DNA from 2 places in the Streptomyces sp. NPDC058663 genome. Region 1 is predicted to be linked to the other one. Evidence: riboswitches for the same ligand, from Rfam matches in the RefSeq annotation. Region 1 holds a riboswitch; the other holds the start of a gene.
What was found. A riboswitch is a leader RNA that binds a small molecule or an ion and turns the genes downstream of it on or off. The one in region 1 is predicted to bind S-adenosylmethionine.
Positions count from the first base shown of each region.

Region 2: another riboswitch for S-adenosylmethionine. It lies ahead of thrC (threonine synthase); the one in region 1 lies ahead of ACFWVV_RS29925 (aminotransferase class V-fold PLP-dependent enzyme).

Region 1 covers NZ_JBHXRV010000049.1:36,951-44,715, reverse strand. The annotation lists gene ACFWVV_RS29935 (cytochrome bc complex cytochrome b subunit) at 1-1,174, shown strand, start outside; gene trpD (anthranilate phosphoribosyltransferase) at 1,312-2,376, shown strand; SAM riboswitch class IV at 2,473-2,590, shown strand; gene ACFWVV_RS29925 (aminotransferase class V-fold PLP-dependent enzyme) at 2,827-4,221, shown strand; gene ACFWVV_RS29920 (Lrp/AsnC family transcriptional regulator) at 4,280-4,561, opposite strand; gene ACFWVV_RS29915 (rhomboid family intramembrane serine protease) at 4,558-5,301, opposite strand; gene ACFWVV_RS29910 (hypothetical protein) at 5,494-5,739, shown strand; gene ACFWVV_RS29905 (NYN domain-containing protein) at 5,815-7,176, shown strand; gene ACFWVV_RS29900 (NlpC/P60 family protein) at 7,456-7,765, shown strand, end outside.
Region 2 covers NZ_JBHXRV010000033.1:53,187-60,951, forward strand. The annotation lists gene ACFWVV_RS23665 (PTS transporter subunit EIIC) at 1-481, shown strand, start outside; gene groL (chaperonin GroEL) at 563-2,185, opposite strand; gene ACFWVV_RS23675 (cold-shock protein) at 2,626-2,829, opposite strand; gene ACFWVV_RS23680 (MoaD/ThiS family protein) at 3,320-3,595, opposite strand; gene thrC (threonine synthase) at 3,653-4,942, opposite strand; SAM riboswitch class I at 4,958-5,085, opposite strand; gene ACFWVV_RS23690 (glucosyl-3-phosphoglycerate synthase) at 5,249-6,211, shown strand; gene ACFWVV_RS23695 (trehalose-6-phosphate synthase) at 6,447-7,765, shown strand, end outside.

The DNA.
Region 1 (7,765 bases):
GCTGTTCGTCCTGGGCATGTTCACCGGCTTCACCGGTTACTCGCTCCCGGACGACCTGCTGTCGGGCACCGGTGTCCGCTTCACCCAGGGCGCGATCCTGTCCGTGCCGGTCGTCGGCACGTACATCTCGATGTTCCTGTTCGGCGGGGAGTTCCCCGGTCACGACATGGTCGCCAGGTTCTACTCGATCCACATCCTGCTGCTGCCGGGCATCATGCTCGGCCTGATGGTGGCTCACCTGATCCTGGTCTTCTACCACAAGCACACCCAGTTCGCGGGCCCCGGCCGGACGAACAACAACGTCGTGGGCATGCCGCTGCTGCCGGTCTACATGGCCAAGGCCGGAGGCTTCTTCTTCCTGGTCTTCGGTGTCATCGCGGTCATCTCGGCGGCGTTCACGATCAACCCGGTCTGGGCGCTCGGCCCCTACCGTCCCGACCAGGTGTCCACCGGCGCCCAGCCCGACTGGTACATGGGCTTCGCCGAGGGCCTGGTGCGTGTCATGCCGGGCTGGGAGATCAACCTCTGGGGCCACACGCTGGTCCTGGGCGTGTTCATCCCGCTGACCCTGTTCGGTCTGATCCTCGCCGTCATCGCGGTGTGGCCGTTCCTGGAGTCCTGGGTCACCGGGGACAAGCGCGAGCACCACATCGCGCAGCGTCCGCGCAACCACCCGACGCGCACCGGCTTCGGTGTCGCCTGGATCACGGTCTACTTCATCGGCCTCGTCGGCGGTGGCAACGACCTCTGGGCCACGCACTTCCACCTGTCGCTCAACTCGATCAGCTGGTTCGTGCGCATCGGATTCTTCGTCGGTCCGGTCCTGGCGTTCATCATCACCAAGCGGATCTGCCTGGGCCTCCAGCGCAGGGACGCCGAGAAGGTGCTGCACGGACGCGAGTCCGGCATCATCAAGCGGCTGCCGCACGGCGAGTTCGTCGAGGTCCACGAGCCGCTCGGCCAGGACCAGCTGCACACGCTCACGGCGCACGAGCAGTACGCACCGGCCGAGCTCGGACCCCAGGTGGACGAGAACGGCGTCGAGCGCAAGGCGGGTGCCGCCGAGAAGCTGCGCGTCAAGCTCAGCAAGGGCATGTACGGCGAGGGCAACCAGATCGCCAAGCCCACCGCCGAGGAGTACAAGGAGATCACCAGCGGCCACGGCCACCACTGATCCCCGCCCGGGTCGATGACCCGGAACTGTCCGCCACAGCGAGAGCCCCGTCCGACGTACGGACGGGGCTCTTCGCCGTCCCGGCGCCTGGATAGGGTGAGGACATCCCTTACCGGCTGTGGACCCTGGAGCGGACCATGAACGTTGTGACCCCAGTTGGCGGCGACAGCGTGGCGGCCCGTAGCTGGCCGGGCATCCTCAACCCCCTGCTGCGCGGAGAGCACCTCGGCGCGGACGACACCGCCTGGGCGATGGACCGCATCATGTCCGGCGAGGCCACCGACGCCCAGATCGCCGGGTTCGCGGTCGCCCTGCGCGCCAAGGGCGAGACGGTGGAGGAAGTGACCGGTCTGGTACGGGCGATGTACGCGCACGCCCGCACCATCGACGTCCCCGGCCCCAGCGTCGACATCGTCGGCACCGGCGGCGACCTCGCAAAGACCGTCAACATCTCCACCATGTCCGCGATCGTCATCGCCGGCACCGGTGCGAAGGTCGTCAAGCACGGCAACCGCGCCGCGTCCTCCGCCAGCGGCTCCTCGGACGTCCTGGAGAAGCTCGGCGTCAATCTCGACCTGACGCCGCAGCGCGTGGTGGAGGTCGCCGAGGAGGCCGGCATCACCTTCTGCTTCGCGGTGAAGTTCCACCCGGCGCTGCGCTACGCCGCCAAGGCCCGCAGGGAGCTCGGCGCGCAGACCACGTTCAACATCCTGGGTCCGCTCACCAACCCGGCACAGGTGCGCGCCCAGGCGGTCGGCGTCGCCGACCTGCGGATGGCGCCCATCGTAGCCGGAGTGCTGGCCGAACGGGGCAACTCCGCCCTGGTCTTCCGCGGCGACGACGGCCTCGACGAGCTGACCACCACGGCGACCTCGCGGGTGTGGATCGTGCGGGACGGCGCCGTGCGCGAGGAGGCCTTCGACCCGCGCGACGTGGGCCTGGACATCGTCCCCGTGGAGGCGCTGCGGGGCGCCGACGCCTCGTACAACGCGGAGGTCGCCCGCCGGCTGCTGGCAGGCGAGCAGGGCCCCGTACGGGACGCCGTCCTCCTCAACACCGCCGCGGCCCTCGTCGCACTGAACCCCGGGGCGGGAGCGCTGCACGAGGAGATCGCCGCCGGGATCGAGCGGGCGCGCGAATCCCTCGACTCCGGCAGCGCCCAGCGTGCGCTGGAGCGCTGGGTGGCGGCCAGCAACGCCTGAAGCCAGACGGTGGTGTGACGCGAAGCGCAGTCCGGGTGTCTCGAAACGCGGACTGCGCTCTTGCGTGACGTAGATCGTGTGGCAGGATGCTGTACAGGTCATGAGTGACAGCGACTACGGCCCCGGCCCGCTGTCCGGCAACCCTCCGTCCGTGGCGGGGTGCCCCGGGTGAAGACCAGGTCGTAGGCAGCGAGGTCTACGGCAAGCGCGGACCCCTGCGCACTCCCTTTGGAGTGGCGCGCCCCTGGGGTCCTGGTCCTCAAGGGAGAAGTCTCGTGAGCAAGCGAATGCGATAGGGCCCCTCGGCCCCGTTCCACCTTCACCTCCGTGCCGCCCCCCCCTGTGGCGTCGCGTCGAGGCAACTCCCGTACCGCCCACGGCAACTGAGCCTCTCTCAGGCGTACGGGAACTTCTGAAGCCATTCCGCCTTGTCCCGCCAGGAGTTTCGCCATGCCCGCATCCCCCGTTGCCGTCGCCACCGCTTCCCCGTCCGCCGCCGAGAGTGCCGACCCCTGCTGCGGGGCGCCGCTGCCCGTCCTCGGACGGGACGTGGCCGTGCCGCTGGTGACCGGCGGAGAGGTCACGTACGCGGCCCTCGACTACGCAGCGAGCGCTCCGGCGTTGCAGCGGGTCTGGGACGACGTCGCGGCGTACGCCCCGTACTACGGCAGCGTGCACCGCGGGGCCGGGTACCTCTCGCAGCTCTCCACGGACCTCTTCGAGAACAGCCGCCGGACCGTCCACGAGTTCCTGGACTGCCGCGACGACGACCAGGTCGTCTTCACCCGCTCCACCACCGACTCGCTGAACCTGCTCGCGGCCGTACTGCCCGCCGGCTGCCAGGTGTTCGTCTTCGAGACCGAGCACCACGCGTCGCTGCTGCCCTGGCAGGACGCCGAGGTCACCTACCTCGACGCCCCGCGCACCCCGGCCCAGGCCGTCGAGACCCTGGAGCGCGCGCTGGCCGCCCGCGATCCCCACGGTCCCGCCCTGGTCTGCGTGACCGGTGCCTCGAACGTCACCGGGGAGATCTGGCCGGTGCGCGAGCTCGCGGCCGCGGCGCACGCCCACGGTGCGCGGATCGTGCTGGACGCCGCGCAGCTCGCGCCCCACCACCCGGTCTCCGTCCAGGAGCTGGACGTGGACTGGGTCGCCTTCTCCGGGCACAAGCTGTACGCGCCGTTCGGCTCCGGGGTGCTGGCAGGCCGGGCCGACTGGCTGCAGGCGGCGGACCCCTACCTGGCCGGCGGCGGCGCGTCGAAGAAGGTCGCCCGGCGCACCGACGGCGGCGTGGACGTCGAGTGGCACACCACCGCCGCCCGTCACGAGGCCGGCTCGCCCAACGTCATCGGCGTCTACTCCATCGCCTCCGCCTGCAAGGCGCTCACCGAGGCGGGCTTCGACGGCCTGGTCGCGCGTGAGCAGTCGCTGGTGCGCAGGGTGCGTGAGGGGCTCGCGGAGGTGCCCGCCGTCAAGGTGCTCTCGCTGTTCGGGGACGACGCGCCCCGGGTCGGCGTCATCTCCTTCGTGGTGGAGGGCTGGAACAGCTCCCACTTCGCCGCCGCCCTCTCCGCCGAGTACGGGATCGGGGTCCGCGACGGCCTCTTCTGCGCCCACCCGCTGGTGCGCACCCTGCTGGGCAGCGACCCGCAGGACCCGGGCGAGTGCGGTGCCCCGGAGGCGGAGCCTGGCGAGAGGTCGCTCAACGCGATCCGGGTGAGCTTCGGCGCGGGTACGCCGGACGAGCACGTGGAGCGGTTCCTCTCGGCGGTGAAGGAACTCGTCGCCGACGGCGCGCAGTGGAACTACCGGACCGAGGACGGGCGCTGCGTCCCGGCGGTCTGAGCACATCGGGGCGGGGCCTCCTGCGTGCGGCAGGGGGCCCTCGCGCGTACCGGCCGGGTCAGCCGTCGAGGCCGATCGAGAAGGCCGCTTCCAGGTCGTGCTGGGAGTAGGTGCGGAACGCGACGTGCGTGTCCGTGCCCTCGACGCCGGGGATCTTGCTGATGGAACCCGGGATGATGTCCGCGAGGTCGTCGTGCCGCCCGACACGCACCATGGCGATCAAGTCGTACGTACCGGTCACCGAGAACACCTCGCTGACGCTGTCGAGCGCGGCGATCGACTCGGCGATCTCGGGGATCCGGTCCACGCTGGTCCTGATGAGCACGATCGCGGTGATCACGGCTGGCTTTCTCCCTCGGTGGCCGGTGGCGCTGCTGCGGCCTTCACTCTAGTCCCACGCGGGAAGCGCACCCACGTGTAGAGGAACCCCGCGGCGAAGCCCACCACGTGCGCCAGGTAGGCCACCCCGGCGCCGGTGCCGAAACCCTGCGCGGCCAGCCACTGGAGCACGAACCAGAAGACCAGGACGATCCAGGCGGGAAAGCGCAGCGGCAGGAACAGCAGGAAGGGGAAGAGGCTGGTCACGCGCACCCGGGGGAAGAGCCGCAGGAACGCGCCGAGCACCGCCGAGATCGCCCCCGAAGCCCCCACCAGCGTCTCCTCGGACGAGGAGTGCGCCACCGCGTACACCACGAGCGCGACATAGCCGGTCACCACGTAGAAGAGCAGGAAGTGGAACCGGCCCAGGTACGCCTCGGTCATCGCCCCGAAGACGTACAGGAAGAGCATGTTGCCGAGCAGGTGCAGCCAGTTGCCGTGCACGAACAGGGCGGTGAGCGGGGTCAGGGCGGCGGGCGGGGACAGCCGCACCAGCTCCGCGGGGACCACTCCCCAGCGCTCGAAGTAGGCGCTCTGCGCGGCGAGCAGGGTGTCGCCGGTGCCGTAGGCGGGACTGAAGCCGGAGGCCGGGCCCAGCAGGAAGACGACGCAGCAGACGGCGATGAGGGCGTACGTCACGACCGGGGCGCGCGCGAGGGCCCGCCACCGGGCCGGCAGGTCCTTCACCGTGACCTTGATCATGGGTGCGAGCATGACGCACCCGGCGCGGCCGGACCGGCTGCCCCGCCGGTCTCAAGGGTCGGCCGTACCCCGCGCGGGGTACGGGGAAGGCCGTAGGGTTGCGCGCAGGGTATCCGCAGTTCGACGGCGCACCGCGGCAACGACGTACGACATTTGTGTGAAAACGCAGATACGAGGAAGAGGACGGTACGTATGACGACGACGGTTCCCCTGCCCACCGCCGGTACCCGGTGGCGCTGCACGCTCTGTGGCAACCTCACGCGGTTCGACGTGACCCGCTCCTCGAAGGTCGTGGAGTACGTCCACCTCGACCTGGCCGGGGAGTCGAAGGTCGAGGAACGCGAGGTGGTCAGTGAGACCATCGAGTCGGTGCGTTGCCGCTGGTGCAACGCGGTGGATCAGATCGAACTGGTGGACAGGCCGGACGCCGTCTCCTGAGGGCCTTGGCAGGTCTGCGGGAGAGCGGCCCGGCAGGGCAGTGCCCATGAGGGCACGAAGGTAGTGGGGTGACGGATGGTGGAGCCTGCGAGCGGCGCGGAACCGGCCGGCTCGGCCGACGACGCCGCGGAGGCGCTCGACCGCCCGTTGCCCGACGGGGTGCGGCGCCGGGTCGTGACGCTGGTCTCGGACGCGTTCGGCGGCCTCACCGTCGTGGAACTTCCCGCCCAGCTGAGGCAGTACGCCCGGTTCACCCCGACCAGGCGCGCCAAGTTCGCGGGCAACGCGATGGCGGCGGCACTGGAGAGCGACCCGGTCTTCCGGCGGCGCATCGGCGCACGGCTGCGCGAGGCACAGCCCGAGCTGACGGGCGCGCTGGAGGCCGGGTCGCCGCCCGCTGCCGCCGACCCCCTCGACGTGGCGGCAGCGGCCTATGTGCTGCGGCCGGCCGGCTGGGTGAAGCTGGTGACGTCGGCGGGCGAGGAGGCCGAGCGGGCGGACGCCGAGCGCGCCCAGGAGGCCGCTCTGCGCGAACTCGAGCAGCTGCGCGCCGAGTTGGCCGAAGCCAGGGGCCGTACGAGGGCGGAGACCGAGCGGCTGCGCAGCGAGCTCGAGGGCGCCCGCAAGGAGTCCGACGCCGCCCAGCGCAAGCTGCGCGGCGCGCTGAGCGACGTCAAGCGCGGTGAGGCCGCGCTGCGCAGGACGCAGGCGGAGATCGACGGGATCAGGGCGGAGGCGGCCGCCCAGGTGGCGTCCGCCGAGGCCGAGTCGCGGCGGCTGCGGGCCAGGCTCGGCGAGGCGGAGGCGTCCGCCGAGGCGGGACGCCGAGCGGTGCGCGAGGGGCGCAGCGTCGAGGACATGCGCCTGCGGCTGCTGCTGGACACGGTGCTCGAAGCGGCTCAGGGACTGCGCAGGGAACTGGCGCTGCCGCCGTCCGCGGGGCGTCCCGCCGACACCGTGGACGCGGTCGAGCCGGGGCGGATGTCGCCCAAGGACATCGCGACCCGGGCCCTGTCCGACACCGACCCGGCCGTGCTGGACCAGCTTCTCGCGCTGCCCCAGGCGCACTTGGTGGTCGACGGCTACAACGTGACCAAGACCGGCTATCCGACGATGCCGCTGGAGAAGCAGCGGCTGCGGCTGCTCGGCGGGCTCTCCATGCTCGCCGCCGCCTCGGGCGCCGAGGTGACCTGTGTGTTCGACGGTGCGGAGCTGGCCGCTCCGGTGCTGCTCGCGCCGCCGCGCGGGGTGCGGGTGCTGTTCAGCAAGGCGGGCGTGACGGCCGACGAGCTGATCCGGCAGCTGGTGCGGGCCGAACCGGCCGGGCGGCCGGTGGTCGTGGTTTCGACGGACCGCGAGGTCGCGGACGGGGTCGCGAAGTCCGGCGCCAGGCCGGTCGCTTCGGCGATGCTGCTGAAGCGGCTTTCGCGCGCTTGACGGAGATTCCGGGCCGATGCCCAACTAATGCGGATAATGCCCGAATTGAGGCCGATTCGGAATGGCATTCCGTCAACACCCCGTGACGCGCTGTGTGACGCGTGGAAATTATGTGTCTCGTGGGCGAGATTTTTCCTGTGAGGATTTGAACTGATCACAAGAAGGTCACTAGGGTCTGGGCTCGAACCTTCGCGCGGTTGATCACTCATCCGGAGTATCAGCGAGGTCGCCGCCAACCGCTGACCGGTAGGTGGTTCGAGGATGAAGGAGCTCGCCTCCGTGGCGTCCCACCGTCGACCCAAGAACCCGAGCCGCACGCGTGTGACCGTGCTCTCCCTTGCCGCCACCGCAGCCGTGGCGCTCACCTCGCAGTCGGCGAACGCCGTACCCAAGCCGGACAAGAAGGAAGTCAAGGCGAAGGTCGACGCGCTCCACGAGGAGGCGGAGGGCGCCACGGAGAAGTTCAACGCGGCGAAGGAGAAGCAGACCACCCTGGAAAAGCAGGTCAAGGGCCTCCAGGACAAGTCCGCACGGGGTCAGGGCGAGCTCAACCAGATGCGCAAGGGTCTCGGTTCGCTGGCCACCGCCC
Region 2 (7,765 bases), on a different contig from region 1:
GATCCTGGCGATGGCGGGCGCGGGCCAGGTCGGCTGCGCGGCGGCGGTCTACCTCCGCCTCAGGAACAACCACTCGATCCGCAACACCATCAAGTCCGCCCTCCCCGCGGGCATCCTGGGCGTCGGCGAGCCGCTCATCTACGGTGTCTCGCTGCCGCTGGGCCGCCCCTTCGTCACGGCCTGCGCGGGCGGCGCCGCGGGCGGGGCGTTCGTCGGGCTCTTCTCGATGCTCGGCGACAAGGTCGGCTCCACGGCCATCGGCCCGTCCGGCTGGGCGCTCTTCCCGCTCCTGAAGGGCAACCACGGCCTGGGCACCACCCTCGCCGTCTACGCGGGCGGCCTGCTCGTCGGCTACGCGGCCGGCTTCCTCGCCACGTACTACTTCGGCTTCACCAAGCCGATGCTCGCGGAACTGAACGCGCCGTCCCCCGGGTCCACGACGGCCGACCACGGCAGGCCCAGGGAACCCGTCGCGGCCTGACCCCGCACACGCCACTGGGGCGGCACCCCCGAAGGGATGCCGCCCCAGTGGACGTGCGTACTGCTACCAGCAAGGGGGGACTTAGAAGTCCATGTCCCCGCCCGGCATGCCACCCGGGGCGGCAGCGCCGGCCTTCTCGGGCTTGTCGGCGATGACGGCCTCGGTGGTGAGGAACAGCGCGGCGATGGACGCGGCGTTCTGGAGGGCGGAGCGCGTGACCTTCGCCGGGTCGATGATGCCCTCGGCGATCATGTCGACGTACTCACCGGTGGCGGCGTTGAGGCCGTGACCGATGGGCAGGTTGCGGACCTTCTCCACGATGACGCCACCCTCGAGACCACCGTTGACGGCGATCTGCTTGAGCGGGGCCTCCAGCGCGAGGCGCACGGCGTTGGCGCCGGTCGCCTCGTCGCCCGTGAGCTCCAGCTTGTCGAAGACGGCCGAGGCCTGGAGGAGGGCGACGCCACCACCGGCGACGATGCCCTCTTCGACGGCGGCCTTCGCGTTGCGAACGGCGTCCTCGATGCGGTGCTTGCGCTCCTTGAGCTCGACCTCGGTGGCGGCACCGGCCTTGATGACGGCCACGCCGCCGGCCAGCTTCGCCAGGCGCTCCTGGAGCTTCTCGCGGTCGTAGTCCGAGTCGCTGTTCTCGATCTCGGCGCGGATCTGGTTGACCCGCCCGGCGACCTGGTCGCTGTCACCGGCGCCGTCGACGATGGTCGTCTCGTCCTTGGTGATGACGACCTTGCGGGCGCGGCCGAGCAGGTCGAGCCCGGCGTTCTCCAGCTTGAGGCCGACCTCTTCGGAGATGACGGTGCCGCCCGTGAGGATGGCGATGTCGTTCAGCATGGCCTTGCGGCGGTCGCCGAAGCCCGGGGCCTTGACGGCGACGGACTTGAAGGTGCCGCGGATCTTGTTGACGACCAGGGTGGAGAGCGCCTCGCCCTCGACGTCCTCGGCGATGATCAGCAGCGGCTTGCCGGACTGCATGACCTTCTCGAGCAGCGGAAGGAGGTCCTTCACGTTGCCGATCTTCGAGTTGACGATCAGGATGTACGGGTCGTCGAGAGCCGACTCCATGCGCTCCATGTCGGTCGCGAAGTACGCCGAGATGTAGCCCTTGTCGAAGCGCATGCCCTCGGTGAGCTCGAGCTCCAGGCCGAAGGTCTGCGACTCCTCGACCGTGATGACGCCTTCCTTGCCGACCTTGTCCATCGCCTCGGCGATGAGCTCGCCGATCTGGGTGTCGGCGGCGGAGATGGAGGCCGTCGAAGCGATCTGCTCCTTGGTCTCGACATCCTTCGCCTGCTCCAGGAGCGCGGCGGAGACGGCCTCGACGGCCTTCTCGATGCCACGCTTCAGGGCCATCGGGTTGGCACCCGCGGCTACGTTGCGCAGGCCCTCACGAACCAGCGCCTGCGCGAGGACGGTCGCGGTCGTCGTACCGTCACCGGCGACGTCGTCCGTCTTCTTCGCGACCTCCTTGACGAGCTCGGCACCGATCTTCTCGTACGGGTCCTCGAGCTCGATCTCCTTGGCGATGGAGACACCGTCGTTGGTGATCGTGGGGGCGCCCCACTTCTTCTCAAGGACGACGTTGCGGCCCTTGGGGCCAAGGGTGACCTTGACGGCGTCGGCGAGCTGGTTCATGCCACGCTCGAGGCCGCGCCGGGCCTCCTCGTCGAACGCGATGATCTTGGCCATGTGAAGTGGTCCTCCCAGGACGTAGGGGGCACCCCCTGCTCCTTAAGAGCTTGGGGGAGGATTTTCTCCGGACCGGTGGTCGGCGCCCGCGACGGACGGCCCGAGAGTGCGGAGGAATCCTTACCCCAGCACCCTTCGGACCTCACCTACCTGGTCCAAGTTTCTGTCACTCTCACGGGGAGAGTGCTAACGCCAATGATTAGCACTCGGCATAGGAGAGTGCAAGCGACTACCACGGATCGCGGGCCGCGCGGCCCGTCGCCGGCCGGCCGCGGCGGGGGTCTGACGCCTCGGTGACCTGGGGCGGAGCGGGAGACGCACCCCTTGGCGGCCCTCGGACGCACCAAGGGCCCGTACCCCTGGTGACGGGATACGAGCCCTAGGTGCGTGAGTGCTGATGAAGTCGCTGAAGTGTGCGTCGGTGGCCGATCGCGCCGAGATCAGACGGCGAGCTTGACCATGTCCGCCTGCGGACCCTTCTGGCCCTGCGAGATCTCGAACTCGACTCGCTGACCTTCTTCAAGGGTGCGGTAGCCGTCCATCTGAATCGCGCTGTAGTGGACGAAAACATCCGCACCACCGTCGACCGCGATGAAGCCGTACCCCTTCTCCGCGTTGAACCACTTGACGGTGCCCTGAGCCATGCCTAACTCCCCTATTACTGGCCCTTGCGCGGGACCGCACTTCGCGGCCCCGGGTCAGACCCCACCCGCCGACAGGAACGCGGTAGGTGTGCGCCGAAGCGCGTCGACCGCGGCTGAATGTATCCGCCCAACTGCCCTCTGCAACAGGTCAATTGGACGAGAAATCTAGGAAGGCCCGAATGGCCGGATCGGTCGACTGCCCGCGTTCCGGGGCAAGTCGGGCCGGACATAATGTGCGTTTCGGCGGCAAAGGGGGCGAATACGCGGGCCCCAGTTTGTCGCGTTCTCATCTGCGCACGGCAGGGACGAGCGACGGGGCTTCCCCTACTCTACCTCTTTCAACCATGCAGAATTGCCCCCTCCGTTTGTGAACGGAGGGGGCAACTGGGGGTACCGCGGCGCGCGTTGGGGACGCCTGCACGCCCCCACGCCCAGGACTCAGCCTGCGGCACTGTGCCCGATGGTCAGCCTCCGGCACTGCGCTCGACGGTCAGCCTCCGGCGACGGCCGGGATGATCGACACGCCGGCGCCGTCCGGAGTGGCCGTCTCCAGGCCGCTCTCGAAGCGCACGTCGTCGTCGTTCACGTACACGTTCACGAAGCGGCGCAGCTTGCCCTGGTCGTCCAGGACGCGGGCGGCGATGCCCGTGTGGTTCTTCTCCAGGTCGGCGATGACCTCGGCGAGGGTGCCGCCCTCGGCGGTGACCTCGGCCTCGCCGCCCGTGTACGTACGGAGGATGGTGGGGATGCGGACCTTGACGCTCATGGTGTTTCTGCCTTCCGGTGCGTACGTACGAGGTTCAGCGGCTCAGCGGGCCGGGATTCAGCGTGCCAGTCCGGCGTCGCGGAACGCCTGAAGGCTCGGCCGGATGGTCGCGGAGGGTCCCGTGGTCGGGGCCACCGCGTCCAGCGTCTTGAGGCCGTCGCCCGTGTTGAGCACGACGGTGGTCAGCGCCGGGTCGAGCAGTCCGGCCTCGATGAGCTTCTTCGTCACGCCGACGGTCACCCCGCCCGCGGTCTCCGCGAAGATGCCCTCGGTGCGGGCGAGCAGCTTGATCGCGTCGACGACCTGCTCGTCGTTGACGTCCTCGACCGCGCCGCCGGTGCGCCGGGCGATGTCCAGGACGTACGGGCCGTCGGCCGGGTTGCCGATGGCGAGGGACTTGGCGATGGTGTTCGGCTTCTGCGGCTTCACCACGTCGTGCCCGGCCTTGTACGCGGTGGAGACCGGCGAGCAGCCCTCCGCCTGGGCACCGAAGATCTTGTACGGCTTGTCCTCGACCAGACCCAGCTTGATCAGCTCCTGAAGACCCTTGTCGATCTTCGTGAGCTGCGAACCCGACGCGATCGGGATGACGAGCTGGTCCGGCAGCCGCCAGCCGAGCTGCTCGCAGATCTCGTACGCCAGGGTCTTGGAACCCTCGCCGTAGTACGGGCGCAGGTTGACGTTGACGAAGCCCCAGCCCTCGCCGAGGGGGTCGCCGATGAGCTCGGAGCAGAAGCGGTTCACGTCGTCGTAGTTGCCCTCGATGCCGACGAGCTCGCCCCCGTACACGGCGGCCATGACGACCTTGCCCTGCTCCAGGTCGTGCGGGATGAACACGCAGGAGCGGAAGCCTGCCCGCGCTGCGGCGGCACCGACGGCGCCGGCCAGGTTGCCGGTGGAGGAGCAGGAGAGCGTGGTGAAACCGAAGGCGCGGGCGGCCTCGACGGCGATCGCGACGACGCGGTCCTTGAAGGAGTGCGTCGGGTTGCCGGAGTCGTCCTTGACGTACAGGCCGCCGGTGACGCCCAGCTCGCGGGCCAGGTTGTCGGCCTTGACCAGCTTGGTGAAGCCGGGGTTCAGGCTGGGCTTGGTGGCCACGTCGGCGGGGACGGGCAGGAGGGGGGCGTAGCGCCAGATGTTGTCCGGGCCTGCCTCGATGCGCTTCTTCAGCTCTTCGGGGCTGTCGGCGGGAAGGTCGTACGCGACTTCCAGCGGGCCGAAACAGAGCTGACAGGCGAAGATCGGGCCGAGGGCGAAGCGCTCTCCGCACTCGCGGCAGGACAGGGCGGCGGCGGGGCCGAGGTCGACGGCGGCGGCGGGGGTGGTCTCAGCGGTCTGCACAGCCATGATGGCGAGGTCCTTTCCTCATCTTCCCCGTGACGGCTTTCGCCACGAGACGGAATTGGCACCTTCCCGGCCTGACCTCGCGGTCGGCTGGGGGGTTGCCGGGACTTCAACGGGCCGTTTCCCTCAGTCCCTCTGGATGAGCGCTATGACTCCGGGGCCCGCCTGAGCGGCCCGGGTGTTTGTGTGCGGCGACCACCCCGACATGCGAGGGCCCTCCGCGTTGTTCAAGACTGTAACCGAACCCCCGGGCCCATGAGACAGGCGTCCGGACCGCGAGATAGATCACAGAAGTCGGGAGTGACGGGCGTGCTGCGAGAGGTGGAGCGCTGGCTGGGCGCGCGGTCCTGGGCGGCCGCCGACCGCCCGCTGGAGCGGCTGCTGGCCGCCAAGGCGGCCAGGGGCACCACCGTCAGCGTCGTCCTGCCCGCACTCGACGAGGAGGCGACGGTCGGCGCCATCGTGACCGCGATCCGCGCGGAGCTGATGGGCCCGGAGGCGGGGGGCGGCGGGGTGCCGCTGGTGGACGAGCTGGTGGTGATCGACTCCGGCTCCACCGACGGGACGGCGAAGGCGGCGGCCGCGGCCGGGGCGCGGGTCGTGCACAGGGACGACATCCTCCCCCGGCTGCCCGCGGTGGCGGGCAAGGGCGAGGTGCTGTGGCGCTCGCTGCTGGTCACCCGGGGCGACGTGCTCTGCTTCGTGGACGCGGACCTGGTCGACTTCGACCCGGCGTTCGTCTCCGGCATCGTCGGGCCGCTGCTCACCGACCCCGGCATCGACCTGGTCAAGGCGATGTACGACCGCCCGCTGGGCGGCGCGGCGGGTCAGGGCGGCCGGGTGACCGAGCTGGTGGCCCGTCCCCTGCTCAACCTGCACTGGCCCCAGCTGGCCGGTTTCGTCCAGCCGCTGGGCGGCGAGTACGCGGCCCGGCGCTCGCTCCTGGAACGGCTGCCGTTCCCCGTGGGCTACGGAGTGGAGCTCGGGCTCCTCGTCGACGCCCTGCACACCGTGGGGCTCGACGCGCTCGCTCAGGTGGACGTGGGCGTGCGCAGACACCGCCACCAGGACGGGCAGGCGCTGGGACGGATGGCGGCCACCATCTACCGCACGGCCCAACTGCGGCTCTCCCGCGGCCACTTGGTGCGCCCCGAACTCACCCAGTTCGAGCGCGTCGAGAACGGCTTCGTCCCGCACACCCACCCGGTGGACACCGAGGAGCGGCCGCCGATGCGCGAGATCGGGGAGTACGCGGCCCACCGCGCGGCATAGCGTTCGGGGGTCCCGGTGTGCGTACGTCACCGGCGCCACGCCCACCGACGGCGCCCCAGGTGTCGCGCACCTCACCGGCGCCACACCCGCAGCCATGGCCCCTCCTGTCGCCCGCGTCACCGGCGCCGCACCCACGGGCCCGGGGCCCCTTGTGTCGCGCACATCACCGGCGCCACGCCCACGGACGGCGCGCCGCCACGTTTGAGGGAATCCCGGACGGGCTAGGTTTCGCCACATGGCAGCCCAGATCCTTGTTGCGTCCAATCGCGGACCGGTCTCGTACACGCTCGACGGCGAAACCGGCTCGCTCGACGCCCGGCGTGGCGGCGGCGGTCTCGTCTCCGGCCTCAGCGCCATCGGCTCCGAAGGCTCCTTGTGGGTCTGCTCGGCGCTCGGTGACGGAGACCGGGAGGCGGTGCGGCGCGGCGTGTCCGAGCCCGGTGTCCGGATGCTCGACATCGACGCCGAGACCCACGCGGCCGCGTACAACGGCATCGCCAATTCGGTGCTGTGGTTCGTCCACCACCTGCTCTACCAGACCCCGCTGGAACCCGTCTTCGACGCGGAGTTCCGCCGCCAGTGGGCCGCGTACGAGACGTACAACCAGGCCTTCGCCCAGGCCCTGGCGGACGAGGCGGCCCCCGGTGCCGCCGTCCTCGTGCAGGACTACCACCTCTGCCTGGTCCCCGGCATGCTCCGCGAGCTCCGCCCCGACCTGCGCATCGGTCACTTCTCGCACACCCCGTGGGCCCCGGCCGACTACTTCCGGCTGCTCCCCGACGACATCGCCCACCAGCTCCTGACCGGCATCCTCGGCGCGGACCGGGCGGCCTTCCTGACCCGCAGGTGGGCCGACGCCTTCACCTCCTGCGCCCTGGAGATCCTCGGCGAGGAGGCGCTCGACGGCAAGCGGATCGGAGTGCACGGGCTCGGCGCCGACGCGGACTTCCTGCGCGAGCGCTCGCGGCGGGACGACGTCGAGGAGCGGATGGCCACCCTGCGTGAGCAGATCGGCACCGGCCCCGACGGCAGCCCCCGCAAGGCCGTGGTCCGGGTGGACCGCACCGAGCTGTCCAAGAACATCGTGCGCGGGCTGCTCGCCTACGAGCACCTGCTGGAGTCCCGCCCCGAGTGGCGGGAGAAGGTGGTGCACGTCGCCTTCGCCTACCCCTCACGGCAGGACCTCGCGGTCTACCGGGAGTACACGGCGGAGGTCCAGCGGGTCGCGGACCGCGTCAACGCCACGTACGGGACGGACGGCTGGACGCCGGTCGTGCTCCACGTCAAGGACGACTTCGCCCGCTCCCTCGCCGCCTACCGGCTCGCCGACGTCGCCCTCGTCAACCCGATCCGCGACGGCATGAACCTGGTCGCCAAGGAGGTCCCGGTGGTCTCCGACGACGGTTGCGCCTTGGTGCTGTCCCGCGAGGCGGGGGCGTACGAGGAGCTGGGCGAGGACGCGGTCACGGTCAACCCGTACGACGTGACCGGCACCGCCGACGCCCTGCACGAGGCTCTGACGATGGAGCCGGCCGAACGCGCGGAACGCACGAA